4 regions of the Enterobacter sp. C3_dUdeg genome follow, and region 4 is predicted to be linked to each of the others. Evidence: predicted binding sites of a transcription regulator. Region 4 holds the regulator's gene; each other region holds the start of a gene.
The links. Region 4 encodes CRP, which controls carbon source genes, mostly activating them, when cyclic AMP is high. Its sites were predicted from a motif close to ATGTGANNNNNNTCACAT; they were not measured.

Region 1 (7,886 bases), on a different contig from region 4:
ATGTATGTAACCAGCCCGGCTACGCGCGAAAGGTCATCATGCGCTACACCACGGCGAAAGAATTTTTTAATCCGGTGCGCTTTGTGCGCGGCGGTAACCTGATCGATCTTGACTGGCTGCTGGAGTCGACCTCCAGCCAGATGCCTCTGGCCATGGATACCGCTGCCCGTCTGTTTGATAGCGGCAAAGAGTTCTGGATGTGCGCCAGCCGGGGCGATGACTATTCGCCGGGCTATTTTTCTCCTCAGAAGGAGAACTGGCTGGACATCATCCGCGCCTCCAGCGCGATCCCCGGCTTTTATCGTACCGGTGCCCTGCTGGACGGCATTAGCTATCTGGACGGGGGGATCAGTGACGCGGTGCCGGTGCAGGAAGCCGCCCGGCGCGGGGCGAAAACCATTGTGGTGATCCGTACCGTACCGTCGCAAATGTATTACACGCCCCAGTGGTTCAAACGGATGGAGCGCTGGTTGGGCGACAGCAGCCTGCAGCCGCTGGTGAACATCGCGAAGCAGCATGAAACCACCTACGGCGCGATGCAGCGCTTCATTGAAAAACCGCCGGGCAAGCTGCGTATTTTTGAAATCTATCCGCCTAAGCCGCTGCTGAGCATGGCCCTGGGCAGCCGCGTCCCTGCGCTGCGCATGGATTACAAAACGGGGCGGCTGTGCGGGCGTTACTTCCTGGCGACGGTGGGGAAAATGCTGGCGGAGCAACCGCCGCTTCATCGCCATAAACGCATTATTTTGCCGCCTGCGATTGTCGCCAACGACGCCCTGACGATGCCGCTGGTGGATATTCCGCAGGCGAATGACGCTTTACTGGATAACGAGGATCTGGCGTGACGCTCCGCTTTGTCGATACCCACTGCCACTTTGATTTTCCGCCGTTTACGGGGGATGAAGCGCAAAGCATAGCGAAAGCGGCTGAGGCAGGGGTTCAGGCCATCATTGTGCCGGCAGTGGAAGCGGCCTATTTTTCCCGGGTGTTGGATCTTTCCATGCGGCACCCAGCGCTCTATGCCGCGCTCGGCCTGCATCCGATTGTTATTGAACGGCATCTTGATGAGCACATTGAGAGGCTTGATGAGGTCGTGCAGACCGCAGGAGACAAACTTGTCGCCATCGGTGAGATCGGCCTCGATCTTTATCGCGAGGATCCGCAGTTTGAGCGCCAGCAGACGATCCTCGACGCGCAGCTCAGGCTGGCGAAGCGCCACGATCTGCCGGTGATCCTCCATTCGAGACGCACGCACGATAAGCTGGCGATGCACCTGAAACGCATCGATCTGCCGCGCAGGGGCGTCGTACACGGTTTCTCCGGCAGCCTGCAGCAGGCGCAGCGTTTTATTGAGCTGGGCTATAAAATCGGCGTCGGTGGCACCATTACCTATCCGCGCGCCAGTAAAACCCGTGACGTGATGGCCCAGCTGCCGCTGTCGGCGCTTCTGCTGGAAACCGACGCGCCGGATATGCCGCTGAATGGTTTTCAGGGCCAGCCGAATCGCCCGGAACAGGCGGCGCGCGTGTTTACCACCCTGTGTGAACTGCGAAAAGAGCCTGAAGAGGTGATTGCCGATGCGCTGCTGGAAAATACCCGTTCGGTATTTGGCATCACGCTATAGGTAAAGTGCCGGACGAATCACCGTTATCTTCTGTTTTTCCAGCGCCCGCGCCAGCGGTTCAACGTCCTCGGGCGTGGCGCTGCGCCACGACGCAGCCTCACCGTAAACGCCATGCGCATGAAATGCGTTGATGCGTACCGGAACATTTCCAAGCCCGTGGATAAAGGTCGTTAGCGGTTTGAGATGTTCCAGATAATCACACAGCTCCGGAATCACCAGCAGGCGGAGTTCCGTCAAACGGTGACGATCTGCCAGCCAGCGGATGCTCTGCTTGATCTGCGGGTTTTCGCGTCCGGTCAGGAAACGGTGATGCTCGTTCCCCCACGCCTTCAGATCCAGCATTGCGCCATCCAGTACCGGCAGCAGCTTTTGCCAGCCGGTTTCGCTTAACAGACCGTTGCTGTCTACCAGGCAGGTGAGGTGACGCAGGGCGGGATCGGCTTTGATCGCGGTGAACAGGGCGATCAAAAACGGCAATTGCGTTGTGGCTTCGCCGCCGCTGACGGTGATCCCTTCGATAAACGGTGCGGATTTGCGGACCTGAGTGAGGATCTCTTCCACGCTGAAGCGGTGCGCCATAGGCGTTGCCTGCTGCTGGCACAAATGCAGGCAGGTGTCGCACTGCTGGCAGTCATTCTCCTGCCACCAGACGCGTCCGGCCTGAATCGTCAGCGCGTCGTGCGGGCAGTGGGGCACGCAGTCCCCGCAGTCGTTGCAGCGGCCGATCGTCCACGGGTTGTGGCAGGTTTTACAGCGCAGGTTGCAGCCCTGCAGGAACAGCGCCAGGCGGCTGCCCGGCCCGTCCACGCAGGAAAAAGGAATGACCTGACTAACTAAAGCGCATCTGCTGTTCATGGCTAACCACGCGCGGCTGACGTTCCAGAATACGGGTATTGCGTGCGGCCTCTTCCCCCAGCCACGTGGTATTGGTGCGCGATCCGGCTTCCCGGTATTTCTCCAGGTCCGACAAGCGAACCATGTAGCCGGTCACGCGGACCAGATCGTTACCCGCTACGTTGGCGGTAAATTCACGCATACCGGCCCTGAACGCGCCCAGGCAAAGCTGAACCACCGCCTGCGGGTTGCGTTTGACCGTCTCCTCCAGGGTGAGAATATCGCTGATTCCGGAGTGATAGTGTTTGTGATGCGGCGCAACGGCCAGCAGATGGCTGATGGGATCCGGCTCGTCGCCGTAAGGCAGGCGCGCGCCCGGCGTGGTGCCCGAATCGGAACTGATCCCCGACTGCGCGTGAAGCATCGCGCGATGCTTCCAGCCGTGCTTCACCGGCGTGCTTTCAACGAACGCCGCGAGCTGCTCGCTGATGCGATAGCCCAGCGCGTTGGCCTGTTCATCCTTTCCGTAGCGTCCCGCTATTCCTGCTTTCTCACAGAGCGCGTTGACCGCTTCCGCCAGGCCGTACATGCCAAACATGGGTACAAACCGTTCCGCATCAATCAGCCCCTCTTTTACCAGGAAGCTATTCTCAAAGAAGCCAGATTGCTCGTAAAGGAAACCGCAGCGTGCATCGATGATGGCAATTTGCTGCTGGCAGTAGTGCGGGAGCGTGCGGGTGAAGAAGTCGTCAATGGATGCGCTGCGTTCAGCAATGGCTTTGAGGTTAAGGCGCACCAGGGTGCTGCCGCCGCCTGCAAGCGGCAGGGAGTTGTAACAGCTCACCACACCATAACGGCCTTTTGTGAAAATTTTATCATTCATCGGGCCATTAGAAATATGCGGTTTGCTGCATTCACAAATGTTTTTCGCCACCTCAAGCAGCAAATCATGTGGGGTGATATCGGGATCGTAGATAAAGGTCAGGTTCGGCGCGACCTGCTTCAGCTCTGCATCGGCACGCAGAATGGCGCGCGTGACGGGCGTATCTTCAGGCCCGATGTTTGCGTGCATAAACGCATCCGGCAGCGTACGGTCGAGATAGCGCCAGAAACGTTTTATTCGGCTATCGATCTCTTCTTGTGTTAGAATTCTAACATGTGGGGTCAATATCGCATCAAGCTGACCGAGATAGACCGGCATCGATGTGACGGACGGAACATGATGGTAGAGGATGGTTAACAGCGAGAGGGCGTCGTCGAGATCTTTCGCGCCTTCCAGCTCCAGCCACTCTGAACCGTTAGCCAGAAATTTTGCGTAATCCGGCAGAACGTAACGGGGTTTGTAAGGCGCATGGCCTTCGAACATGTCGCAGATAACCCCCTCGTCCAGCGCGGCTCGTGCGGCCTCAGGAAGTGCCGGGTAAGGCAGGTTGTTCTCCGCTTCCAGCGCCAGAAAATGACGTTTTTGTTCCGGGGTTAACACCGGGCTTGTCACAATGTGCTGGCAACGTTGTTGCAGGGCGTCGGGGCTGGAGTGGGGCATAGTCGCTTCCTTGAGTGTTCTGCGGATGATGAACGGATTGTAGAAAGCCAGCCTGTCGGGGCTTTTGATCCGACAGGGGGTATCGCTGCTTTAGTCAGCAATTTACGCGCTAAAGTTTGAAGAAGATCTCATTACAGTAATGCAAATTTGTATGCAGTTTTCATTAACTGTGATGAATGTCGAAGTGTGGATGCGGGTGAATGTTAGAATACTCACAGACCCGCAAGGTAAAATTTATACGGCACTGCCGTTGGAGAATGTTATGACCGATTTAACTGCAAGCAGCCTGCGCGCGTTGAAACTGATGGACCTGACCACCCTGAACGATGACGACACCAATGAAAAAGTCATCGCCCTGTGCCATCAGGCGAAAACGCCGGTGGGTAACACCGCAGCCATCTGTATCTACCCGCGCTTTATCCCGATTGCCCGTAAGACTCTGAAAGCGCAGGGTACGCCGGACGTGCGTATTGCAACCGTAACTAACTTCCCGCATGGCAACGACGATATCGAGATTGCGCTGGCAGAAACCCGCGCGGCGATTGCCTACGGCGCAGACGAAGTTGACGTTGTGTTCCCGTACCGTGCGCTGATCGCCGGCAACGAGCAGGTCGGTTTTGACCTGGTGAAAGCCTGTAAAGACGCGTGCGCGGCGGCAAATGTGCTGCTGAAAGTGATCATCGAAACCGGCGAGCTGAAAGAAGAGGCGCTGATTCGTAAGGCGTCTGAAATCTCCATCAAAGCCGGTGCGGATTTCATTAAAACCTCTACCGGTAAAGTGCCGGTGAATGCGACCCCGGAAAGCGCGCGCATCATGATGGAAGTGATCCGCGACATGGGCGTATCCAAAACCGTTGGTTTCAAACCTGCGGGCGGCGTGCGTACTGCTGAAGACGCGCAGCAGTTCCTGGCGATTGCCGACGAACTGTTTGGCGCCGACTGGGCCGATTCCCGTCACTACCGCTTCGGTGCGTCCAGCCTGCTGGCCAGCCTGCTGAAAGCGCTGGGTCACGGCGACGGTAAGAGCGCAAGCAGCTACTGATTGCCAGACAATGCCGGATGACGCTTCGCTCATCCGGTCGACAGGATCGTAGGGCGGGTAAGCGTAGCGCCACCCGCCACAACTCCCCCGATTCCGCATGGAGGTTACCGTGTTTCTCGCACAAGAAATTATTCGTAAAAAACGTGATGGTCATGCATTAAGCGATGAAGAGATCCGCTTCTTCATCAACGGCATTCGTGATAACACCGTCTCAGAAGGGCAGATTGCGGCTCTGGCGATGACCATTTTCTTCCACGATATGTCGATGCCTGAGCGCGTGTCGCTGACCATGGCGATGCGAGATTCAGGAACCGTTCTGGACTGGAAAAGCCTCAACCTTAACGGTCCGATTGTGGATAAGCACTCCACCGGCGGCGTGGGTGACGTGACGTCTCTGATGCTCGGCCCAATGGTTGCAGCCTGCGGCGGTTACATCCCGATGATCTCCGGGCGCGGCCTGGGCCACACCGGCGGTACGCTCGACAAACTGGAAGCCATTCCGGGCTTCGATATCTTCCCGGACGACAACCGCTTCCGCGACATTATTAAAGATGTTGGTGTGGCGATTATCGGCCAGACCAGCTCTCTTGCTCCGGCAGACAAGCGTTTCTACGCGACCCGCGACATCACCGCGACCGTTGACTCCATCCCGCTGATCACCGCCTCTATCCTGGCGAAGAAACTGGCAGAAGGGCTGGACGCGCTGGTGATGGACGTGAAGGTCGGCAGCGGCGCCTTTATGCCGACCTATGAACTTTCTGCTGCGCTTGCCGAAGCGATCGTTGGCGTCTCCAACGGCGCGGGCGTGCGCACCACCGCGCTGCTCACCGACATGAACCAGGTGCTGGCGTCCAGCGCCGGTAACGCCGTCGAAGTGCGTGAAGCGGTACAGTTCCTCACCGGTGAATACCGCAACCCGCGTCTGTTCGACGTCACCATGGCGCTGTGCGTTGAGATGTTAATCTCCGGCAAGCTGGCCAAAGATGATGCGGAAGCGCGCGCGAAACTGCAGGCGGTGCTGGATAACGGCAAAGCGGCGGATATTTTCGGCCGCATGGTTGCAGCCCAGAAAGGCCCGACCGATTTCGTCGAAAACTACGCGAAATACCTGCCAACCGCGACGCTTAGCAAAGCGGTGTATGCCGATAGCGAAGGGTATGTCTCTGCAATGGACACCCGTGCGCTGGGTATGGCGGTGGTCTCGATGGGCGGCGGCCGTCGTCAGGCGTCAGACACCATTGATTACAGCGTCGGCTTTACCGATATGGCCCGTCTGGGCGACAGCGTTGACGGTCAACGTCCGCTTGCGGTGATCCACGCGAAAGACGAAGCCAGCTGGCAGGAAGCGGCTAAAGCGGTGAAAGCGGCAATTACGCTTGACGATAAAGCGCCGGAAACCACACCGACTGTCTATCGCCGTATCACCGAATAGCGGTATACTGATCTGATCGATAATTTTTGAAGCACTACGTACGGAGAACAATTATGAAACGTGCATTTATTATGGTGCTGGACTCATTCGGCATCGGCGCAACCGAAGATGCAGAACGTTTTGGTGACGTGGGTTCCGATACCATGGGCCATATCGCGGAAGCCTGTGCAAAAGGCGAAGCGGACAACGGTCGTAAAGGCCCTCTGACTCTACCTAACCTGACCCGCCTTGGTCTGGTGAAAGCGCATGAAGGTTCTACCGGTAAAATCGCAGCCGGTATGGACGGCAACGCGGAAGTCGTGGGCGCCTACGCCTGGGCTCACGAGCTCTCCTCCGGTAAAGACACCCCGTCTGGCCACTGGGAAATCGCCGGTGTGCCGGTGCTGTTCGACTGGGGTTATTTCTCCGATCACGAAAACAGCTTCCCGCAGGAGCTGCTCGATAAGCTGGTGAAGCGTGCCAACCTGCCGGGCTACCTCGGTAACTGCCACTCTTCCGGTACCGTGATTCTGGATCAGCTCGGCGAAGAGCACATGAAAACCGGCAAGCCGATTTTCTACACCTCTGCTGACTCCGTGTTCCAGATTGCGTGCCATGAAGAGACCTACGGTCTGGATAAACTCTACGAGCTGTGCGAAATCGCCCGTGAAGAGCTGACCGAAGGCGGCTACAACATTGGCCGTGTGATCGCGCGTCCGTTTGTGGGCGACAAAGCGGGTAACTTCCAGCGTACCGGTAACCGTCATGACCTGGCCGTTGAGCCACCGGCACCGACCGTACTGCAGAAGCTGGTTGAAGAGAAAGACGGCCACGTGGTGTCCGTGGGTAAAATCGCAGATATCTACGCCAACTGCGGCATCACCAAAAAAGTGAAAGCCACCGGTCTGGATGCGCTGTTCGATGCCACCATCAAAGAGATGAAAGAAGCGGGCGACAAGACTATCGTCTTCACCAACTTCGTGGACTTCGACTCCTCCTGGGGCCACCGTCGCGACGTTGCGGGCTATGCAGCGGGTCTTGAGCTGTTCGACCGCCGTCTGCCGGAGCTGATGGAGCTGGTGGGTGAAGATGACATTCTGATTCTGACCGCGGACCACGGCTGTGACCCAACCTGGACCGGTACCGACCACACCCGTGAGCACATTCCGGTGCTGGTGTACGGCCCGAAAGTGAAGCCGGGCTCGCTCGGTCACCGTGAAACCTTCGCGGACATCGGCCAGACCCTGGCGAAATACTTTGGTACGTCTGACATGGAATATGGCAAGGCCATGTTCTAAACGGATTGGGTGCGGCCTGATGCCCTCACCCCGACCCTCTCCCACAAGGAGAGGGAGAACAGAATGTAGGCCGGGTCAGGCGTAGCCGCCACCCGGCAAAAACAACAATGTAAAAGGAACTGAAGATGGCAACT
Region 2 (7,886 bases), on a different contig from region 4:
GCCAGCAGCAAAGCGCGGTTCGAGACACTTTTTGAACCAGGCAGATTAATGGTGCCATCTACCCGCGCGATAGGTTGTAACGTCAGGGATTCCATGAAAACTAAACTCTCAACTCAACATAATAAAAACCCCGCAGGGACGCTGCGGGGGTGAAAAACAGCAAATTAACCGTGACGACGTTCGAAGTCGATCATGAAATCCGTCAGGGCTTTAACGCCTTCCAGCGGCATCGCGTTATAGATGGAGGCACGCATGCCGCCAACGACACGGTGACCTTTGAGCGCATGCAGACCTGCCGCGAAGGACTCTTCCAGGAATACTTTGTCCAGGCTGCTGTCCGCCAACTGGAACGGCACGTTCATGCGGGAACGGTTCGCTTTCGCCACATCGTTGCGGTAGAAATCGCTCTTGTCGATCACGCCATACAGCAGTTCAGCTTTCTGCTGATTGACCTTGTCCATCTGCGCCACGCCGCCGTTTTGCTTCAGCCATTTGAAGACCAGGCCGGAGAGATACCAGGCAAACGTTGGTGGGGTGTTGAACATCGAATCGTTATCGTTCAGCACGGTGTAATCGAGAATCGAAGGACAGGATTTATGTGCTTTACCCAGCAGGTCTTCACGCACAACGACGATAGTCAAACCGGCCGGGCCGATATTTTTCTGCGCGCCCGCATAGATAACGCCGTAGCGGCTGACATCAATTGGCGCAGACAGAATGGTGGAGGAGAAGTCGGCGGCAACCACGACATCGCTACCGAAGTTTGGCGTCTCGTCGATGGCAATCCCGTCAATGGTTTCGTTCGGGCAGTAGTGCAGATACGCTGCGTTATCGGAAAGCTGCCACTCGCTCATTGGCTTCACGGCGCGCAGACCGTCAACGGTCACTTTGGCGTCGATAACATTCGGCGTGCAGTATTTATGCGCTTCTTTAACCGCGCTTGCCGCCCAGTAACCTGCGTCAACGTAGTCAGCCGTCGTTTTATCACCGAGAATATTCAGCGGAACGCCTGCAAACTGGCCGCGTCCACCGCCGTGACAGAACAATACTTTGTAGTTCGAGGGAATATTCAGCAGATCGCGAAAATCCTTTTCTGCCTCTTCCGCCACCTGAATAAACTCTTTACCACGGTGGCTGATTTCCATCACCGACGTACCGAGACCGTTCCAGTCACAGAGTTCCTGTTGAGCCTGTTTAAGCACGTCTGCCGGTAACATTGCCGGACCTGAACTGAAATTAAAGACTTGAGCCATTTCCCCTCACCACGCTAAAAGCCATAAGTTATAACTGTGGATATCGGTTTTATCATTCAGTGACACGCGCCGCAATGTCTAAAACTTATGACCCGCGAAATGTGCCCCGCGTCACACAAAACAATCTGCCGCCTCGCCAGGACAAAACCGACAAAATGGCTGTCAGGTGATGCGTTTGGCCCGGCTAACCTTCGTCCATTCCGGATTTGCACAGCGGGGGCATAATTGACGATCCCCCGGCTGCATCGCGACAACATGGCTACATCTTACGCAAGCATACTCGCCTGATTCCGGTACGGTTCTGAAACGCTCAATGAGCATATCCGGCAGGATACACAGTCCCGGCTTCACCTCGTCGTCAGAATAGTAATAGACGCTGATCTGCCCGTTGGTTTCCATGATCGCCAGACGCACCTGCCCGAGCTGTTCAACGCTGTTCAGGCGAAGCTCCATAAAGAACTCAAACTCGGTCATATTGGCGCTTTGTACATTTTCCCAGGCCAGCTGTCCGTCCTCGACGATCACGACCGGCTTCCCTTCAAGCAGATCTTCCAGCTTTTCGCTTTTCGACATCAGCCACATGACAAGACGGTAAAGTAGCGCCAGTGAGACAAAAACGATAAACACCGGCACCATCGGCACGTCGTCATAAAAGGCGACGTCACCCGCCGCCGAGCCCAGCGTCAGGATGATCAACACCTCAAAGAGCGACATCTGCCGCACGCCTCGGCGGCCGGTGATTTTAAGAAACAGGAAGACGAGGACGAAGGTATACAGGCTGCGCAGCGCCACTTCGCCCAGAAATTCAGGAGGAACTTTATCAAACGCCATCCGCTGGAGATCAAATGCTTTCATTTTTCTATGCCTTAACAGTCAGTTACTGCCACTAAGCATAGCCCAGCCTTTTATTTTCGCCGAAGATAGCACCCGTCACGCAAAACCCGTATCATTGCGCGCTTTACGTACGATAAAAGTGAACGCCATGACTCAAACGTTTATCCCCGGCAAAGACGCCGCTCTGGAAGATTCCATCGCTCGCTTCCAACAGAAACTGACCGACCTGGGTTTTAACATCGAAGAAGCCTCCTGGCTCAATCCGGTACCTCACGTCTGGTCCGTGCATATTCGCGATAAAGACTGTGCCCTGTGCTTTACCAACGGTAAAGGCGCGACAAAAAAAGCGGCACTGGCCTCTGCGCTGGGTGAGTATTTTGAGCGTCTGTCCACCAACTATTTCTTCGCTGACTTCTGGCTGGGCGAAACCATCGCTAACGGCCCGTTCGTTCACTATCCAAATGAAAAATGGTTCCCGCTGACCGAAGATGACGAGCTGCCGGAAGGTATTCTCGACGCGCGCCTGCGTGCCTTCTACGATCCAGACAGCGAAATGACCGCCAGCATGCTGATCGATCTGCAGTCCGGAAACGACGATCGCGGTATTTGCGCCCTGCCCTTTACCCGTCAGTCTGACGAGCAGACCGTCTATATCCCGATGAACATCGTCGGCAACCTGTATGTATCCAACGGCATGTCCGCCGGTAACACCCGCAATGAAGCGCGCGTGCAGGGTCTGTCTGAAGTCTTCGAGCGTCACATCAAAAACCGCATTATTGCCGAATCCATCAGCCTGCCTGAAATTCCGGCAGACGTGCTGGCGCGCTACCCGGGCGTAGTGGAGTCCATCGCCAAGCTGGAAGCCGAAGGTTTCCCAATCTTTGCCTATGACGGCTCGCTGGGCGGTAAGTATCCGGTTATCTGCGTCGTGCTGTTTAACCCGACCAACGGTACCTGCTTCGCCTCATTCGGCGCGCACCCTGACTTCGGCGTGGCGCTGGAGCGTACCGTTACCGAGCTGCTGCAGGGCCGTAGCCTGAAAGATCTCGACGTCTTCACCCCGCCAACGTTTGACGATGAAGAAGTGGCCGAGCATACCAACCTTGAAACCCATTTCATCGACTCCAGCGGTTTAATTTCCTGGGATATGTTCAAGCAGGACGCCGACTATCCGTTCGTGGACTGGAGCTTTGCCGGGACCACGGAAGAAGAGTTCGCCACGCTGATGGCCATCTTCAACGCGGAAGATCGGGAAGTCTACATTGCCGACTACGAACATCTTGGCGTCTACGCGTGCCGCATTATCGTTCCGGGCATGTCCGACATCTACCCGGCTGAAGATCTGTGGCTGGCCAATAACAGCATGGGCGCGCACCTGCGCGAAACGCTGCTGGCTCTGCCGGGCAGCGAGTGGGAGAAAGAAGATTATCTGAACCTGATCGCCCAGCTGGACGAAGAAGGCCACGATGACTTTACCCGCGTACGCGAACTGCTGGGCCTGGCGACCGGTAAAGACAACGGCTGGTATACCCTGCGCATCGGTGAGCTGAAAGCGATGCTGGCCCTGGCGGGTGGCGATTTGGATCAGGCCCTGGCCTGGACCGAGTGGACCATGGAATTCAACCAGTCGGTCTTCTCTGCCGAGCGCACCAATTATTACCGCTGCCTGCAAACCCTGCTGCTGCTGGCCCAGGAAGAGGATCGCGAGCCGCTGCAATACCTGAATGCTTTCGTGCGGATGTACGGAGCTGAGGCCGTAGAAGCAGCCAGTGCAGCCCTGAGCGGCGAAGAGCCGTTCTATGGCCTGCAGGCTGTTGATAGCGATCTGAAAGCCTTCCCGGCGCATCAGTCGCTGCTGAAGGCCTACGAAAAACTGCAGAAAGCAAAAGCCGCTTACTGGTCAAAATAAGCGCACATAACATTACCAGCTGTAGGCGTATTCAATCGTCTGGGCTATATTACGGGGCAATTTCATTGCCCCGTTTTTTATTTTCTTCGGCAATGACTGTTGATTGTAATAATAAAGTTAAACATGGGTAAATATAATAATATTTACCTGGGCTTTACTGTTACTTTTTATGGTAAATACTCCATATTAATTAACTGTGTCAGAGGTGGCTGAACGAAAAAATTCAACTCTTTTCATAACTTTTAAAATTTATTTTTATACGGATAATCAAATACTTACTCCGCATTTGCTGTAAAACCATACACACTGCGGGCCTATAAGCCAGGCGAGATATGATCTATATCAATTTCTCTTCTATAATGCTTTGTTAGTATCTCGTCGCCGACTTAATAAAGAGAGAGTTAGTGTGAAAGCTGACAACCCTTTTGATCTTTTACTCCCTGCTGCGATGGCCAAAGTTGCCGAAGAAGCGGGTGTCTATAAAGCAACGAAACACCCGATGAAGACGTTCTATCTGGCGATCACGGCTGGTGTGTTCATCTCTATCGCTTTCGTCTTCTACATCACCGCCACCACCGGTACTGCCGGAATGCCTTTCGGCATGGCCAAACTGATTGGCGGCATTTGCTTCTCACTGGGTCTGATTCTCTGCGTCATCTGCGGCGCCGACCTCTTCACCTCAACGGTGCTGATTGTCGTGGCAAAGGCCAGCGGAAGAATTACCTGGGGTCAGCTGGCACGCAACTGGCTTAACGTCTACGTGGGTAACCTGGTTGGCTGTCTGCTCTTTGTTTTGTTGATGTGGCTTTCTGGCGAGTACATGACCGCCAACGGTGGCTGGGGCCTTAACGTCCTGCAAACCGCCGACCACAAAATGCACCACACATTTATCGAAGCCGTTGCTCTCGGCATCCTCGCTAACCTGATGGTCTGCCTGGCTGTATGGATGAGCTACTCGGGTCGTAGCCTGATGGACAAAGCCTTAATTATGGTTCTGCCGGTTGCGATGTTTGTTGCCAGCGGCTTTGAGCACAGTATCGCGAATATGTTCATGATCCCAATGGGCATTGTCATCCGCGACTTTGCAAGCCCGGAGTTCTGGACCGCAGTTGGTTCATCCCCGGAAAGTTTCTCTCACCTGACTATTATGAATTTCATTACTGATAACCTGATCCCTGTCACTATCGGGAACATTATCGGTGGGGGTCTGTTAGTTGGGTTGACATACTGGGTCATTTACCTGCGTGGCGACGATCATCATTGATGGTTTTCTCAGGCAGTAAATAAAAAATCCACTTAAGAAGGTAGGTGTTACATGTCCGAGCTTAATGAAAAGTTAGCCACAGCCTGGGAAGGTTTTGCGAAAGGTGACTGGCAGAATGAAGTAAACGTACGTGACTTCATTCAGAAAAACTATACCCCGTATGAAGGTGACGAATCCTTCCTGGCTGGCGCAACTGACGCGACCACCAAGCTGTGGGACAGCGTAATGGAAGGCGTTAAACTGGAAAACCGCACTCACGCGCCAGTTGATTTTGACACCTCCGTTGCTTCCACCATCACTTCTCACGATGCTGGCTACATCAACAAAGCCCTTGAGAAAATCGTTGGTCTGCAGACTGAAGCACCACTGAAACGCGCAATCATCCCGTTCGGTGGTATCAAAATGGTTGAAGGTTCCTGCAAAGCGTATAACCGCGAGCTGGACCCAATGCTGAAAAAAATCTTCACCGAATACCGCAAAACCCACAACCAGGGCGTATTCGATGTTTACACCAAAGACATTCTGAACTGCCGTAAATCTGGCGTTCTGACTGGTCTGCCAGATGCGTATGGCCGTGGCCGTATCATCGGTGACTACCGTCGCGTTGCGCTGTACGGTATCGACTTCCTGATGAAAGACAAGTACGCGCAGTTTGTTTCCCTGCAGTCCGATCTGGAAAACGGCGTAAACCTGGAAGCGACTATCCGTCTGCGTGAAGAAATCGCTGAACAGCACCGCGCGCTGGGTCAGATCAAAGAGATGGCAGCAAAATATGGCTGCGATATCTCTGGTCCGGCTACCAACGCTCAGGAAGCTATCCAGTGGACCTACTTCGGCTACCTGGCCGCTGTTAAGTCTCAGAACGGTGCAGCAATGTCCTTCGGTCGCGTATCCACCTTCCTGGATGCGTACATCGAACGCGACATCAAAGCAGGCAAAATCACCGAGCAAGACGCTCAGGAAATGATTGACCACCTGGTCATGAAACTGCGTATGGTTCGCTTCCTGCGTACTCCTGAATACGATGAGCTGTTCTCTGGTGACCCAATCTGGGCAACAGAATCAATCGGTGGTATGGGCGTTGACGGCCGTACTCTGGTAACCAAAAACAGCTTCCGCTTCCTGAACACCCTTTACACCATGGGTCCTTCTCCGGAGCCGAACATCACCGTTCTGTGGTCTGAAAAACTGCCTCTGAACTTCAAGAAATTCGCCGCTAAAGTGTCCATCGATACCTCTTCTCTGCAGTACGAGAACGATGACCTGATGCGTCCGGACTTCAACAACGACGATTACGCTATCGCTTGCTGCGTAAGCCCAATGGTTGTTGGTAAACAAATGCAGTTCTTCGGTGCGCGTGCAAACCTGGCGAAAACCATGCTGTACGCAATCAACGGCGGCGTTGATGAAAAACTGAAAATGCAGGTTGGTCCTAAGTCTGAGCCGATCAAAGGCGACGTTCTGAACTTCGACGAAGTGATGGAACGTATGGATCACTTCATGGACTGGCTGGCTAAACAGTATGTCACTGCGCTGAACGTAATCCACTACATGCACGACAAGTACAGCTACGAAGCCTCTCTGATGGCGCTGCACGACCGTGACGTTATCCGCACCATGGCGTGTGGTATCGCTGGTCTGTCCGTTGCTGCTGACTCCCTGTCTGCAATCAAATATGCGAAAGTTAAACCAATTCGTGACGAAGACGGCCTGGCTGTAGACTTCGAAATCGAAGGTGAGTATCCGCAGTTTGGTAACAACGACTCTCGCGTTGATGACATGGCGGTTGACCTGGTAGAACGTTTCATGAAGAAAATTCAGAAACTGACTACTTACCGTAACGCTATCCCGACTCAGTCTGTTCTGACCATCACCTCTAACGTTGTGTATGGTAAGAAAACCGGTAACACCCCAGACGGTCGTCGTGCTGGCGCGCCATTTGGCCCAGGTGCTAACCCAATGCACGGTCGTGACCAGAAAGGTGCGGTTGCCTCTCTGACCTCCGTTGCTAAACTGCCGTTTGCTTACGCGAAAGATGGTATCTCTTATACCTTCTCTATCGTGCCAAACGCGCTGGGTAAAGACGACGAAGTGCGTAAAACTAACCTCGCGGGTCTGATGGATGGTTACTTCCACCACGAAGCGTCCATCGAAGGTGGTCAGCACCTGAACGTGAACGTCATGAACCGTGAAATGCTGCTCGACGCGATGGAACACCCTGAGAAATATCCTCAGCTGACCATCCGCGTATCTGGCTACGCAGTACGTTTTAACTCCCTGACTAAAGAACAGCAGCAGGACGTTATCACCCGTACTTTCACTCAGTCCATGTAACTGGAATTGACTGAAATCACGCGTTAAAAAGCGTACAATAAAGGCTCCACGTCAGTGGGGCCTTTTTAGCACCCTCTCCACCTCAGTCTCTTTTGTCCGCTATCTATACTCTATGGATATCAGCCAAAACAGACTTCAACACAGCCGGCTTTGAGCTGTGCATACTCAGGCCCCGGACGGGCCGATGCTGGAGATATCACCGCAATGTCAATTATTGGTCGCATTCACTCCTTTGAATCCTGTGGCACCGTCGATGGCCCGGGTATCCGTTTCATCACCTTTTTCCAGGGCT
Region 3 (7,886 bases), on a different contig from region 4:
GCGTTGCTGGTGTTGATTGAAGTGGAAGAGTGGCAGCCGCCAGAGTTGCCCTGACAGAATGGCGGGAAGCACATTGCACCCCGCCATATCGCACGTCACGTCAGATAGCTTTTGCCATCTTCAGGTTGCACGGACTCATTTGCCAGTTGAAGACACCTTTGCCCGTTTCGTCGAGAGAAACATTGGCAATGGCGGATGTCGTGAACATCGGCGGGGTTTCGCCCGGGCACAGCTCAGATACCAGATAGCCAACCAGTGGCAGGTGGGAAATGACCAGCGCGGAAGCGACACCTTCATTGCACAGCGCCTGAAGATAAGCGCTGACAAGGCCTACATCGCCACACGGGGTGAGTTCAGGGAGAACATCTACACTGGTCGGCAGGTTCATACACTCCCCTACCACATCCAGCGTCTGTTCTGCACGCAGGAACGGACTCACCAGAACGCGTTCGATGTCCACTTTTTGACCGTTAAGCCAGGTCGCCATCAGACGAGATTCGTCGCAGCCACAGACGGTCAAAGGACGTACTGAGTCACTGGCGGCATCGAGTGCCGCGTCGCCGTGACGCATGATAAAAACTTGCATATTGCACCGCTTTTGTTAACCAGAATCACCGGCGTTAACTACCCGCGATAAATGCTAAGAGGTAGAAAACCCGATGGCCGGGCATTGTGCCTGATCCATTCGGTGAATGAAACGCTGTTTTTTACCTCAATGGCGTAAGTATAGTCAATCTCTGTTTACAAAATCGCCAGAACAGGTCCATTCACTTCAGGATTTACCCTTCTTTGACCTCAGCTTACGAGGACAGTTTCCCTTGCAGGCCAAAATGTCTGGCCGCGTTCCGCCATCTGCAATAATTCGTCACACGGCGTAAACCGTGGACCATATTGCGAAGCCAGACGTTGCAGGATAGCAACCACTTCACCCGCGCCGAGCGTATCCATGTAACGGAACGGGCCGCCAAGGAACGGCGGGAAACCAATGCCAAATACCGCGCCGATGTCACCATCGCGTGCACTCTTAATCACCTGCTCATCAAAGCAGCGCGCCGCTTCATTGAGCATCATCATCACGCAGCGCTCAGCGCACTGAACGGCGGACAGTTTTCCCTGACCTGTGGTCGAAATGAGTCCATATACCGAAGGGTCGACCTGTTTCCTGCTTTTACGCCCTTTCGCGCCGTAAAGATAGAAACCGCGTTCATTTTTTCTGCCTTTGCGATCGTCCTTCAAAATCGCAGAAACAATGTTTGCAGGTGGGCTAAAACGATCGCCATATGCAGCTTCCAGCACTGGTATAATTTTAGTGCCGGTGTCTATTCCCACCTCATCCAAAAGTTGGATTGGGCCAACGGGGAAACCAAACTTTACCAGCGCCTCGTCGACGTGCTCAATCTTCTCCCCTTCCGTCAGCAACCGCATTGCTTCATTAATGTAGGGAGCCAGAATGCGGTTGACGTAGAAGCCAGCTTTGTCCGCTACCACAATCGGGGTTTTGCCCTGTTTTTTCGCCAGCTTCACCACGGTGGCAACAGTTTGCGGACTGGTAGTCGCGTGCGGAATAACTTCCACCAGCGGCATTTTTTCAACCGGGCTAAAGAAGTGCAGCCCAATCACCTGCTCAGGACGCGCGGCTTTCGCCGCGATATCGCCAATCGGCAATGACGACGTATTGGAGGCAAAAATGGTATGCGGGGCGCAATGTTGCTCAACGTCTGCCACCATCTGCTGCTTAAGCGCCAGATCTTCAAACACGGCTTCAATCACCAGATCGCGGTGAGCAAAACCGCTGTAATCCGTCGTACCGGAGATCATCGCCAGGGTTTTGTCGCGCTCGCTTGCCTTGATATGGCGGCGCTTGACCTTTTGATCAAGGTTCTGCCAGCTGTACTGTAGCGCGTGATTGATCCCCTTAGGATTAATGTCTTTGATTCGTACAGGCAATTTGCCTTTGCTGGCGGTAACAAAAGAAATTCCGCCACCCATGAGCCCCCCACCCAGTACGCCAATCGCACGCAGCGGAGCGGGCTGCGCCTCGCTGCCCGGATCTTTTTTCACTTCCGTGCTGGCGAAGAAGATGCTGCGCAGCGCCTGCGACTGCGGCGTCATCGCCAGTTCGCCAAAGGCTTTGGCCTCCGCGGCATAGCCGCTGCTGCTTCCCTGCGACAGCCCGGTCTCGATCACTTCGAGGATCCGCTTTGCCGCCGGGTAATTGCCTTTGGTTTTTTGTTCGGTCTTTTTGCCCACCATGTTGAACAGGAGCGTTCTTCCCAGCGGGCCGGCCAGCACGCGCTCACGTACCGGCAGAGGACGTTTTGCCTGACGCCCTTTCAGCGCAAGCTCAACGGCGGCCTCCAGCAAAATGGACTGCGGCACGACGTCATCGACCAGACCGGCTTTCAGCGCCTGGCGGGCACGCAGCTGTTTACCGGTTAAGATCATCTCCAGCGCCGTGCTTACGCCCACCAGGCGCGGCAGCCGTTGCGTTCCGCCGGAGCCAGGCAGCAGGCCCAGCTGCACTTCCGGCAGACCCAGAATCGTTTTCGCATCGTCGGTGCAAATCCGGCTGTGACAGGCCAGCGCCAGCTCAAGCCCGCCGCCCAGACAGGCACCGTGGATCGCGGCAATGACCGGGATCGGCAGACCGTTGATCTCCGCCATGACCTGCTGGCCCTGACGCGCAAGCTCTTCGGCTTCCAGAGCGCTTTGCGCCCGGGCGATCATGTTGATATCCGCGCCGGCGATAAAGTTATCCGGCTTGGCAGAGATAAAGACCAGACCACGAATCGCTTTGTTGTCGCGGATCTGCTTTAGCATCGCGCGCACCTGAACACCAAATTCGGCCTTCAGGGTATTCATCTTTTCATCAGGCACATCGATCGTGATAACGGCCACGTTATCGAGGCGAACCGTCAGATTAAATGCAGATGGCATATCCATTATTCAGCCTCCAGAACCATTGCTGCGCCAAGGCCACCCGCCGCACAGGCGGTAACGAGGCCAAACCCGCCGCCACGGCGACGGAGTTCATGTAAAGTTTGCGTGATCATCCTCGCCCCTGTGGCGGCAAATGGATGACCGTAGGCGATAGAGCCGCCCAGCACGTTGAATTTACTTTGATCCACTTCGCCTGTGGCATGGGCGCGGCCCAGCACATCGCGCGCGAAACGCTCGCTTGCCAGCAGCTGTACGTTTGCCAGGGTTTGCGCGGCAAACGCTTCGTGCATATCGATCAGGGTTAAATCAGCCAGCGTCAGCCCCGCACGCTCCAGCGCCAGCGGCGTGGACCACGCCGGACCTAACAGCATGTCCTGCCAGACATCAATTGCGGTGAAGGCATAGCTGCGTAGATAGCCCAGGGGAGTGATGCCCAGCTCCTTCGCGCGGGATTCGGTCATCAGGATCACGGCGGCGGCACCATCCGTCAGCGGCGTACTGTTCGCCGCCGTCACCGTGCCGTGTTTGCGGTCAAACGCCGGGCGCAGTTTGGCGTAATCCGCCAGCGTTGAGGTGCCGCGAATATTGTTATCTTCCGCAAGCGGTTCACGGTAGGGGGGAATATAGGCGGTCATGACCTCGTCGGCCAGCTTGCCTTCCGACCAGGCTTTTGCCGCAAGCTGATGTGAACGATGCGCCAGGGCATCCTGCTGTTCACGCGTAATGCCGTACGTTTTTGCCATCTGCTCGGCGGTATCGCCCATGCGCAGGCCGGTGGAGTATTCCGCGACGGCAGGTGGTACAGGCATGAGATCGCGCAGGCGTAAACGCGAGAAGAGTTTGAGTTTCTGACCCGTCGTGCGGGCTTTATTGGCATCCACCAGGATGCGCGCCAGCTTTTTACTGACCCCAATTGGCAGCACCGAAGAGGAGTCCGCTCCACCCGCAATCCCGGCGCGAATAGTGCCCGCCATCAGGCTTTCAGCGACGTTAGCCACAGCCTGAAAGCTGGTTGCGCAGGCGCGGCTGACGCTGTAGGCATCGGTATGCACGTTCATCCCGGTACCGAGGACGATTTCACGCGCAATATTGGGGGCTTCAGGCATCTGCACGACCTGACCGAATACCAGCTGTTCGATGACCTCAGGCGGAATTTCGCTGCGAGCCAGCATCTCCCCCACTACCATTTTCCCCAGGTCGACGGCCGGTATGCCATGAAACGCCGTTGCCTGACGCGCAAATGGCGTGCGCAATCCACTGACTATGGCAATGCGATCGCCCTGACGGGTAATAAGCGGTAATGCCTGACTCATAACACTCCCCTGTAAAAAATTTTCGCAAACATAAAGTGGTCTGACCTGATAATAGTCTTAACCATTTTTTTACATTCAGCCAATCGGGGAAACGAAAAAGTGCGAGCTAAAACACAGAGAAGAAAAAGAAAATGCCCCTGCATGGCAGAGGCATTTGTGCGGTTTGTTGCCGGGTGCGCAAGGAAAAAGCAAAACGGTAACCCACAGGTTACCGTTTTTAGTGTTTGCACCCTCTCCCGTGGGAGAGGGCTGGGGGTGAGGGCATCAGGCCGCAGAGATTAACGCAGGCCCAGCTGGAAAATCAGCGTTTCTGCTTCGCAGGCGAAGATAAAGTCGATGTCCAGCTTCACGCCGCCTTCCACTTCGGTAAAGGTAGACTTGATTTCACACGGATCGGATTCAACGTCACGCGCACGCTTGCTCAGCGCAGTCAGGGTCTCTTCCGCTTCGGCACGGTTGGTGAATACACGGCTGTAAGAGGCGGTGCAATCGGTGTTGTCCATGATGGTCCCAACATCCATACAGCAGCAAACCGGGGTTTCATCAGCACTGCATTTACTCATAGCTCAATTTCCTCTGTATTCGCGCAGCGCGCGAGATAGACACGATGCTGATATTTTACGCCCCGGCGCGGGCGCTCTCCAGCCGTTAATGGCGCAAAATCGGAGAAGTGACCAATATCACACTAAAAAATGATCTAAAACAAAAACCACCCTTTTGGGTGAGTCGTGATGGTCACAATTTTGCCAACCAGATCTCGTTTCACGAAACATGTTTGAAAATATTAATAAACAAACTTGCAACATTCCGGCTGGTCAGACCTATACTCTGGCCACTGGTCTGATTTGTCTGTCATACCTCAGACCCTACACTTCGCGCTCCTGTTACGGTATGTAACAATTATTGAATAAAAATAACTCAATGAGGTTATGGTCATGAGCCAGAAAACCCTGTTCAACAAGACTGCGCTGGCAGTCGCAGTGGCACTCGTCTCCACTTCCGCCTGGTCAGCGGGCTTTCAGTTAAACGAATTTTCTTCCTCTGGCCTTGGCCGTGCGTATTCCGGGGAAGGCGCTATCGCTGATGATGCGGGTAACGCGAGTCGTAACCCCGCGTTGATCATGATGTTCGATCGTCCGACTTTTTCTGCCGGTGCGGTTTATATCGATCCTGATGTCAACGTTTCTGGTAAGTCGCCTTACACGGGTGCGAGCCTTAAAGCAGACAATATTGCCCCAACAGCATGGATCCCAAACCTGCACTTCGTTGCACCTATCAACGAACAGTTTGGCTGGGGTGCATCGGTAACGTCTAACTACGGCCTGGCTACCGAGTTCAATAACAACTACCCGGCTGGTGAATACGGCGGTAAAACAGACCTTACTACGCTGAACCTCAACCTGAGCGGTGCGTATCGCCTGAACGATAACTGGAGTTTTGGCCTGGGCTTTGATGCCGTCTACGCCGATGCGAAGATCGAACGTTATTCCGGGGAACAGACCGCTCGCCTGCCTAAAAACAGCAATAAAATTGCCAGTCTTGAAGGTGATGAGTGGGGCTATGGCTGGAACGCCGGTATCCTGTACGAGCTGGATAAAAACAACCGTTGGGGCCTGACCTATCGTTCCGAAGTGAAAATTGACTTCGACGGCGATTACAAGAGCGGTATCCTGACGCCTGTGAACAATCTGGTTCCAGGTGCGGGCACCACCATTCCTTGGGGAACGTCCAACCAGACCGTTCCAGGTTCACTGTCACTGCATTTGCCAGAAATGTGGGAAGTCTCCGGTTACAACCGCGTTGCGCCACAGTGGGCTATTCACTATAGCCTGGCCTATACCAGCTGGAGTCAGTTCCAGGAGCTGAAAGCGACCGGTACCAATGGTCAAACGCTGTTCTATAAGGACGAAAGCTTCCACGACGCCTATCGTATAGCGTTGGGTACCACCTACTACTACGATAAGAACTGGACTTTCCGCTCCGGTATCGCATTTGACGACAGCCCGGTTCCGGCAGATAAACGTTCCATTTCCATTCCGGATCAGGACCGCTTCTGGTTAAGTGCTGGCGCGACCTATGCGTTGAACGAGAATGCATCCATCGATGCGGGCGTATCTTATATGCACGGTCAGAAAGTGACGTTCAAGGAAGGTCCGTACGAGTTTACCTCTGAAGGTAAAGCCTGGCTGTTCGGTACGAACTTCAACTACGCGTTCTAATCGCGCTGGAATCAAAAAAGGTGAGCATTGCTCACCTTTTTTATTTACTCCGAATCGATATCTTTTAGTTCGTTTTCGATCGCCTTCGCGTTTGGATTCTCTTCCGGCTTCAGCTTGCCGCCGTTGGCAATAAAGTCATGATTCTGGAAGTACGCTTCACGCACCATAATGTACGGGTCAGAAGACTGGCGCAGCAGACCATCGGAGTCGAGCAGTTGCGCGCGGGTTTCAATCCCTTCCACCGTCCATTTACCCACCGACAGCGGCCAGGTCAGCCACGACAGAACCGGATACAGCGTATCCACCATATCGCCGCCATCATCACGGAGGGTGAAACTACCGTAGAACGGTAAATGCACGTACGGACCATACCCGACGCCATAGTGTCCCATCGTGCTGCCGAAACGGTGCGGTTGTTCACGCTGCAGTTTCTGGTTAGCCATACCTGCAACATCAATAAAGCCACCCATCCCCAGAATGGAGTTCAGGAAGAAGCGGGTAAAGTGGACCATCCCCTGATACGGGTCGCCCTGCAGGAAGTAGTTCACCATTACCGCAGGCTCTTCGAGGTTGCTGGTAAAGTTACTTAACCCGTTACGCGCAGGTTGTGGAACATAATCGCGCCATGCTACTGCCACCGGACGAACCACATACGGGTCCAGTACGTTGTAGTTGAAGCTATACATTGAGCGGTTAAATCCTTCGAGAGGATCGGAGCGTCCCGTTTGCTCACCGGAGCTGGCGCAGCCCACAAGCATCGTCGCGCCAAGCGCAAGCGCCGACAGCCGAAGTTTCATAAATATCTCCCTGTTCAGTATGGCTATCGTTGATTGCCATCCGTAACGGAGCCGTTGACGCTCCGTCTGTAAACGTGCAAGCGATTGTAACAGCACGTTTACCGATGTCTATGAGCACAATTACGGGCAGTAACCACCGTGACTCTGATCTCAGCATAGCCTGGCTTTTGGAATTCGTTTCGCTGGCAATTTTATAATGACTTTGAAAGAGATGTATCACCTTTGTTGTCATTGCCGCCAATTTAAGAGCATCCCCACAGGCATCCCGATAAAAGCCGCTACGCTTAACAGAAAGATCAACCTCCGGGAGCAGATATGAAAGATGTAGGCGAAGAAAAAATTGGCGAGAGCACTGAGGAGCTTGAAATTGAAAGCGAGGAGAAAGCGCGCGGCGAGAAGATAGAAATTGATGAAGATCGCCTCCCCTCCCGCGCAATGGCCATCCACGAGCATATACGCCAGGATGGTGAAAAAGAGATGGAGCGCGACGCGATGGCCCTCTTCTGGTCAGCCATTGCTGCCGGACTCTCAATGGGCGCATCTCTGCTTGCGAAAGGGATATTTCATGTGCAGCTGGAAGGCGTACCCGGTGGATTTTTACTGGAAAACCTCGGCTA
Region 4 (7,886 bases):
GCGCGTAAGCTGAAGGCCTACCCGGATACCCTGCCGGTAAGCCTGCGCCAGCTGAAAAAGGTGCGTCGTATCCGCGAGTTCGACGACCTGATCACCGCGAAAATCCACGGCTTCGCCGATGCGATTGACTATTATCGTCAGTGCAGCGCCATGCCGCTGCTCAGCAAGATCACGCAGCCAACGCTGATTATTCATGCCAAAGATGACCCATTTATGGATCATCACTCGATCCCCGCTCAGGAATTCCTGCCCGACAACGTTCACTATCAGTTGACCGAGCATGGCGGCCACGTCGGGTTTATCGGCGGCACGCTGCGCCGCCCGAAAATGTGGCTTGAGGCGCGAATTCCTGACTGGCTGACCCCTTATCTGGACGGTGCAAAATGATTATTCCCTGGCAGGATCTGGCTCCCGAAACGCTCGATAATCTGATTGAAAGCTTTGTATTACGCGAAGGCACCGATTATGGTGAACAGGAACGCTCGCTTGAGCAAAAGGTCAACGATGTTAAGCGCCAGCTGAAAAGCGGCGACGTGGTGCTGGTGTGGTCAGAACTGCATGAGACGGTCAATATCATGCCCCGCAACGCGTTTCACGGCTGATCTTCCACCCTTTTCAGTCAGGGAGTTGCTATGTCTGCCAGACACCCGGTTATTGCCGTTACGGGGTCGAGTGGTGCGGGAACCACCACCACCAGCCTCGCATTTCGCAAGATTTTCGCCCAGCTGAATCTCCGTGCGGCGGAGGTCGAAGGCGACAGCTTTCACCGCTACACGCGTCCGGAGATGGACATGGCCATTCGTAAGGCGCGCGATTCGGGTAAACACATCAGCTACTTCGGCCCGGAGGCCAATGACTTCGGCCTGCTGGAACAAACCTTTATAGAGTACGGTAAGAGCGGCAAAGGGCAGTCCCGCAAGTATCTGCACACCTATGATGAAGCCGTACCCTGGAATCAGGTGCCGGGAACCTTTACCCCGTGGCAGCCGCTGCCGGAACCCACCGACGTCCTCTTTTACGAAGGATTGCACGGCGGCGTGGTCACGCCTCAACACGACGTGGCGCGCCACGTGGATCTGCTGGTCGGCGTGGTCCCTATCGTTAACCTGGAGTGGATCCAGAAGCTGACGCGCGACATGAGCGAGCGCGGCCATTCGCGAGAGGCGGTGATGGACTCCGTGGTGCGCTCCATGGAGGATTACATTAACTTCCTGACGCCGCAGTTCTCCCGCACCCATATCAACTTCCAGCGCGTGCCGACGGTGGATACCTCGAATCCGTTTGCCGCTAAAAGCATCCCGTCGCTGGACGAGAGCTTTGTGGTGATCCATTTCCGCAATCTCGAAGGCATTGATTACCCCTGGCTGCTGGCAATGCTGCAGGGCTCGTTTATTTCACACATGAATACGTTAGTCGTGCCGGGCGGAAAAATGGGGCTGGCGATGGAGCTCATCATGACGCCGCTGGTGGAGCGACTGATGGAAGGGAAGCAGATCGCGTGAGCATGTTCCCTCTCCCTGTGGGAGAGGGTTAGGGTGAGGGCATCAACACGCACGATGCCCCATCAATCACGCCTCGATCACTTCATACGAATGCGTGATTTTTACCGCTTTCTCCAGCATTAACGCCACCGAGCAGTACTTCTCCGCAGACAGGTCCACCGCACGCGAGACCGCCGCGTCTTTCAGCTCTTTACCGGTGACCACAAAGTGCAGGTTAATATGGGTGAACAGGCGTGGCGCCTCTTCGCGACGCTCTGACGTGAGTTTAACCTCACAATCCGTCACGTCATGACGTCCTTTTTGCAGAATCGACACCACATCAATTGCGCTGCATCCGCCTGCCGCCATCAGCACCATTTCCATTGGGCTGGGTGCTTTATCGCCGGAGTTACCGTCCATCAAAATCTGGTGTCCTGACGCGGACTCGCCCAGGAACGTTAAACCTTCAACCCATTTCACGCGCGCTTGCATATTCATTAACTCCAACGTTGCATTTTTGGTGACAGATTACGCGTGCGTTACATTTATCGCAATGGAAGGCGACCTGCATCATGCTGAAGCGAGACACCAGGAGACACGCGGCGAAAGCTATGCTAAAACACTCAGGATGCTACAGTAATACATTGACGTTACACGTGTATGCAGAGGACATCAAACTTTACTGGCTGCGAAACGTTACGGTAGCCGACTTCCCAGGGTATGGGTAAGAATTCGATTGCAACCCCAGAGTCCGGATGCATCTGATGACTCTGGTGACAGCTTATAACAGAGGATAACAGCGCATGGTGCTTGGCAAACCGCAAACAGACCCGACTCTCGAATGGTTCTTGTCTCATTGCCACATTCATAAGTACCCATCGAAGAGCACGCTGATTCACCAGGGTGAAAAAGCGGAAACGTTGTATTACATCGTTAAAGGCTCGGTGGCAGTGCTGATCAAAGATGAAGAAGGGAAAGAGATGATCCTTTCTTATCTGAACCAGGGCGATTTCATCGGTGAACTGGGCCTGTTTGAAGAGGGCCAGGAACGTAGCGCCTGGGTTCGAGCAAAGACAGCATGTGAAGTGGCTGAAATTTCTTACAAGAAGTTCCGTCAGCTGATTCAGGTTAACCCTGACATCCTGATGCGTCTTTCTTCCCAGATGGCGCGCCGTCTGCAGGTCACGTCAGAGAAAGTGGGTAACCTCGCCTTCCTGGACGTTACCGGCCGTATCGCACAAACCCTGTTGAACCTGGCGAAACAGCCAGACGCCATGACCCACCCGGACGGCATGCAAATTAAAATTACCCGTCAGGAAATTGGTCAGATCGTCGGCTGCTCCCGTGAAACAGTGGGCCGTATCCTGAAAATGCTGGAAGATCAAAACCTGATCTCCGCCCACGGTAAAACCATCGTGGTCTACGGAACGCGTTAATTCCGCTTAAACGGCGTGCCATCGCAAGGTGTCACGCCGTTTTTGTCTCTACTCCCCATGTGGCGCAGGCTGATCTATCACCCGGAAGTTAACTACGCACTGCGACAAACGCTGGTGTTGTGTCTTCCTGTGGCCATAGGCCTGATCCTCGGACATCTTCAACAAGGCCTGCTGTTTTCCCTCGTGCCCGCCTGCTGCAACATCGCCGGTCTGGACACGCCGCATAAGCGTTTTTTCAAACGCCTGATCGTTGGTGGCTGCCTGTTTGCGGGCTGTAGCCTCGCCGTACAACTCCTGCTTGCCCGGGATATCCCGCTGCCGCTGATCCTGACCGTACTTGCGATGACCCTTGGCGTCACGGCGGAAATCAGTTCGCTGCACGCTCGCCTGCTTCCCGCCTCGCTGATTGCGGCCATTTTCACGCTGAGCCTCGCCGGGAACATGCCGGTGTGGGAGCCGCTGCTGATCTACGCCTTGGGGACATTATGGTACTGGCTGTTTAACTGGTTTTGGTTCTGGCTGTGGCGTGAGCAGCCGCTGCGTGAATCCCTGAGCCTGCTCTATGTGCAGCTTGCGGATTACTGCGAAGCCAAATACACCCTGCTCACCCAGCATACCGACCCGGAAAAATCCTTACCGCCGCTGCTGACGCGCCAGCAGAAGGTGGTGGATCTCATAAGCCAGTGCTATCAGCAGCTGCATATGCTCGCCGCCAACAAGAACCACGAGTACAAGCGGCTGCTGCGCACCTTCCAGGTCGGGCTGGATCTACAGGAGCATATCTCCGTAAGCCTTCACCACCCGCAGGAGGTGCAAAAGCTGGTCGAGCGCAGCCACGCCGAAGCGGTGATCCGCTGGAACGCGCAGACCGTCTCGGCACGCCTGCGCGTGCTGGCCGATGATATTCTCTATCACCGTTACCCGACGCGCTTTAACATGGACAAGCAGCTGGGCGCGCTGGAGAAAATCGCCCGCCAGCATCCCGATAACCCGGTCGGCCAGTTTGCCGCCTGGCACTTCAGCCGCATCGCCCGCGTGTTGCGCACGCAGCGCCCGCTTTATCCCCGCGACCTGATGGCGGATAAGCAAAAACGGCTTCCGCTATTGCCCGCGCTCAAAAGCTATCTTTCTCTTAAATCGTCCGCTCTGCGCAACGCCGCAAGGATCAGCGTGATGCTCAGTACCGCCAGCCTGATGGGTATGGCGCTGCACCTGCCGAAACCCTACTGGATCTTAATGACCGTGCTGTTTGTCACCCAGAACGGCTACGGCGCCACGCGGGTGCGTATTCTGCATCGGGCTGGCGGAACGCTGGCCGGGCTGATCATTGCAGGCGTGACGCTGCACTTCCACGTGCCGGAAGGCTATACCCTGGCAGGGATGCTGGCGATTACGCTGGTGAGCTACCTGATTATCCGCAAAAACTACGGCTGGGCGATGGTGGGCTTTACGGTGACGGCGGTATATACGCTGCAGTTGCTCACGCTCAATGGCGAACAGTTTATTGTCGCCAGACTGATTGATACCCTGATCGGCTGCCTGATTGCCTTTGGCGGCATGGTCTGGCTGTGGCCGCAGTGGCAGAGCGGGCTGCTGAGGCAGAACGCCCACGACGCGCTGGAAGCCGACCAGCAGGCTATTCGCCTGATCCTGAGCGACGATCCGCAGCCCTCCCCGCTGGCCTATCAGCGGATGAAGGTCAACCAGGCGCACAACGCCCTGTTTAACTCGCTCAACCAGGCGATGCAGGAGCCGGGCTTTAACTCGCACTATCTGGCAGACATGAAGCTCTGGGTGACGCACAGCCAGTTTATCGTCGAGCACATTAACGCCATGACCACGCTGGCGCGCGAGCACACGATGCTGACGCCGGATCTGGCGCAGCGCTATTTGCAGTCGTGTGAAATTGCGTTGCAGAGGTGCCAGCAGCGTCTGGAGTATGACGCGCCGGGCGAGTCGGGCGACTCAAACATTCTGGAAGCGCCGGAGACGTTGACCCACGGGCCAATGAGCACCCTGGAGCAGCATTTACAGCGCGTTCTGGGGCATCTGAACACCATGCACACCATTTCGTCGGTGGCATGGCGTCAGCGTCCGCATCACGGCATTTGGTTAACGCGCCGGCTAAAGCGAACCGAGTATTAGCCTTTTACGATCTTCTCGACCGCTGCGGCAAAGCGGGTTAAACCGTCTTCGATGTCTTTGTCTTCTACCACCAGCGACGGCGCAAAGCGCATCACGTCAGGCCCGGCATTAAGCACCATCACCCCTTCGTGGGCGGCGGCGTGCAGGAAGTCGCGCGCCCGGCCTTTGTACTGCGGCTTCAGCTCGGCGCCAATCAACAGCCCCATCCCGCGAATTTCGCTGAACACATCGTACTGTTCATCAATCTTTTGCAGGTGTTTTACGAACAGCTCGCGCTTCGCGCTCACGGCGTTCAACACCTCCGGCGTGTTGATAATGTCGAATGCGGCACCCGCCACGGCACTCGCCAGCGGGTTACCGCCGTAGGTGGAACCGTGAGAACCGACGTGGAACGCGGAGGCGATCTCCTGCGTCGTCAGTACCGCACTCACCGGGAAACCGCCGCCGAGCGCTTTGGCGCTGGTCAGGATGTCCGGCGTCACGCCGTAATGCATATAAGCGAACAGATCGCCGGTACGCCCCATCCCGCACTGCACTTCATCAAAGACCAGCAGCGCCTGATGCTCGTCGCACAGCGCGCGCAGCCCTTTCAGGAATTCCGGAGTTGCCGCCGTCACGCCGCCTTCCCCCTGGATCGGCTCGACAACAACGGCGCAGGTATGGTCGTCCATGACCGCTTTCACCGCGTGCAGATCGTTAAACGGCACGTGGACAATGTCGGCCGGTTTCGGGCCAAACCCGTCGGAATACTTCGGCTGGCCGCCAACGGAGACGGTAAAGAAGGAGCGTCCGTGGAAGGCATTGTGGAAGGCGATGATTTTGGTTTTGTACGGGCTGTGGCGCGTTGTCGCGTAGTAGCGCGCCAGCTTAAACGCAGTTTCGTTGGCTTCAGTGCCGGAGTTCATAAACAGCACGCGCTCGGCAAAGGTCGCATCGATGATCTTGCGGCCCAGGCGCAGCGCCGGTTCGTTGGTGAACACGTTGCTGGTATGCCACAGGGTTTCGCCCTGGGTTTTCAGCGCCTCAACCAGCGCGGGATGGCAATGACCCAGCGCAGTGACCGCAATACCGCCCGCGAAATCCACATACTCTTTACCCTGCTGATCCCAGACGCGGCTGCCTTTTCCCTTCACCGGGATAAACTCAGCCGGTGCATAAATCGGCAGGATCACTTCATCAAATGTCGCGCGGGTAATTGCTGGTTGTTCAGTTGCCATGTCATGACCATCCATTTTTATGTCACAGTGATTGTGAAAATATAATCACAAAATATGCATAAAAAATCACAGCAAGGCAACAGATATTCAGCGATTGAGGAAATTTGCCAGCAGCGCGTGCCCCTGCTCGCTGAGGATGCTTTCCGGGTGGAACTGCACGCCTTCGAGGTCCCATTCGCGGTGGCGAATCCCCATGATCTCCTGCGTATCGCTCCAGGCGGTCACCTCAAAGCAGTCGGGCAGTGTAGACGGGTCAATCACCAGGGAATGGTAGCGCGTCACGGTTAACGGGTTATTGAGCCCCGTGAATACCCCGGTGCCGGCGTGGGTGACCGGAGAGGTTTTACCGTGCATCACTTTCGCGGCGCGCACGATGGTGGCACCAAACGCCTGAGCAATCGCCTGATGGCCCAGGCAGACACCCAGTATCGGCAGCTTGCCGGCAAAGTGCTGGATCACATCCAGAGAAATACCCGATTCCGACGGCGTACACGGCCCCGGAGAAATCACGATTTTCTGCGGAGCCAGCGTCCCGATATCGGCCAGTCCGATCTCGTCGTTGCGGCGGACAACCACCTCTGCACCCAGTTCACAAAAATACTGGTAAAGGTTCCAGGTGAAGGAATCGTAGTTATCAATCAGCAGAATCATGGCGGCCCCCGAAAAAAATGCCGCCCTATTCTACTCAGATTCCCGCGCTTCGCTCACTACTTTGGCAAAGATAGCGTTCAGCGCGGTTAAATCCCCCGTTGCGCCGCTTCGGTTAGCCGCCACCCACTGGTCGGGATCGATATCGCGCCAGTCCAATGCGTAGCCCGCGTGGAGCGCCAGCTGCTCGAAGAAAACGCGTTGGGCAATACCGTTGCCGCGCATAAACGGATGCAGCATGTTGATTTCGCAGTAATAGTGGCTAACCCGATCAACAAACGCCGCTTTCTCAAGACCCACGAGATACTTTTCGCTTTCCAGCGCCGCCATCAGCTCATTACCCATCTTCTCGATGTATTCGAAATGGCAGAAAGGAATGTCACCCTTAAAAATATCGTCAGTGCGTAACTCGCCTGCCCGCTTCATCTCGCTGCGGTACAAATGACGATGAATAAGGCACAGATGGGGCAACCCGGGCGCGGAAGGCCCAAGCTCCAGCGTCTCAATATGGGGCTCTGAGGGACCATTACCTTTTTCAAGGAGACAACTGGCCTGTAAATTGACGTTACGCTGCTGTTCCCAGAGACGGGATTTTTGCTTGTCGGTGAGCTTTTTCACTTAACGCCTCCCTGAATAGTCCGTTTGCCACAAGTATAAGCAGCAAAACGCGCTTTCGCAGGGAGGGTCATATAACGCGGGCAGAAGAAGCCCGCGTTCAGAAGAATTACGGCAGAACTTTTGCGGAGAGGATAACCACCGGTTTTGACGGCACATTCTGGTACGGACCGACGTCGTGAGTAGGCACCTGAGAAATCTTATCGGCCACGTCCATGCCTTTCACAATCTTACCGAAAACGGCATAGCCAAAGTCGCGCTGACCGTGGTCGAGGAAGGCGTTATCCGCCACGTTCAGGAAGAACTGGCTGGTCGCGCTATCTTTGTCTGCGGTACGCGCCATG

Region 1: deoC (deoxyribose-phosphate aldolase) is a predicted target of CRP. The motif match lies at 4,116-4,133, and genes of this name have one in related genera.
Region 2: focA (formate transporter FocA) is a predicted target of CRP. The motif match lies at 4,327-4,344, and genes of this name have one in related genera.
Region 3: AC27FC_RS00105 (YfcZ/YiiS family protein) is a predicted target of CRP. The motif match lies at 4,922-4,939, and genes of this name have one in related genera.

The regions. Positions count from the first base shown of each region.
Region 1 is NZ_BAAKFX010000003.1:219,942-227,827, reverse strand. It holds gene AC27FC_RS11060 (patatin-like phospholipase family protein) at 1-845, shown strand, start outside; gene AC27FC_RS11055 (TatD family hydrolase) at 842-1,624, shown strand; gene AC27FC_RS11050 (YjjW family glycine radical enzyme activase) at 1,619-2,479, opposite strand; gene AC27FC_RS11045 (YjjI family glycine radical enzyme) at 2,454-4,001, opposite strand; gene deoC (deoxyribose-phosphate aldolase) at 4,264-5,043, shown strand; gene deoA (thymidine phosphorylase) at 5,153-6,475, shown strand; gene deoB (phosphopentomutase) at 6,529-7,752, shown strand; gene deoD (purine-nucleoside phosphorylase) at 7,878-7,886, shown strand, end outside.
Region 2 is NZ_BAAKFX010000004.1:132,618-140,503, forward strand. It holds gene aroA (3-phosphoshikimate 1-carboxyvinyltransferase) at 1-95, opposite strand, end outside; gene serC (3-phosphoserine/phosphohydroxythreonine transaminase) at 165-1,253, opposite strand; gene AC27FC_RS12730 (DUF421 domain-containing protein) at 1,416-2,108, opposite strand; gene ycaO (30S ribosomal protein S12 methylthiotransferase accessory factor YcaO) at 2,236-3,996, shown strand; gene focA (formate transporter FocA) at 4,403-5,260, shown strand; gene pflB (formate C-acetyltransferase) at 5,312-7,594, shown strand; gene pflA (pyruvate formate lyase 1-activating protein) at 7,799-7,886, shown strand, end outside.
Region 3 is NZ_BAAKFX010000001.1:19,862-27,747, reverse strand. It holds gene smrB (endonuclease SmrB) at 1-54, shown strand, start outside; gene sixA (phosphohistidine phosphatase SixA) at 101-586, opposite strand; gene fadJ (fatty acid oxidation complex subunit alpha FadJ) at 796-2,943, opposite strand; gene fadI (acetyl-CoA C-acyltransferase FadI) at 2,943-4,253, opposite strand; gene AC27FC_RS00105 (YfcZ/YiiS family protein) at 4,532-4,816, opposite strand; gene fadL (long-chain fatty acid transporter FadL) at 5,189-6,472, shown strand; gene mlaA (phospholipid-binding lipoprotein MlaA) at 6,517-7,269, opposite strand; gene AC27FC_RS00090 (formate/nitrite transporter family protein) at 7,585-7,886, shown strand, end outside.
Region 4 is NZ_BAAKFX010000005.1:40,271-48,156, forward strand. It holds gene AC27FC_RS14015 (hydrolase) at 1-387, shown strand, start outside; gene AC27FC_RS14020 (YheU family protein) at 384-602, shown strand; gene AC27FC_RS14025 (phosphoribulokinase) at 633-1,502, shown strand; gene AC27FC_RS14030 (OsmC family protein) at 1,569-1,973, opposite strand; gene crp (cAMP-activated global transcriptional regulator CRP) at 2,285-2,917, shown strand; gene AC27FC_RS14040 (YccS/YhfK family putative transporter) at 2,975-5,062, shown strand; gene argD (bifunctional acetylornithine/succinyldiaminopimelate transaminase) at 5,059-6,279, opposite strand; gene pabA (aminodeoxychorismate synthase component 2) at 6,367-6,930, opposite strand; gene AC27FC_RS14055 (putative adenosine monophosphate-protein transferase Fic) at 6,961-7,545, opposite strand; gene ppiA (peptidylprolyl isomerase A) at 7,652-7,886, opposite strand, start outside.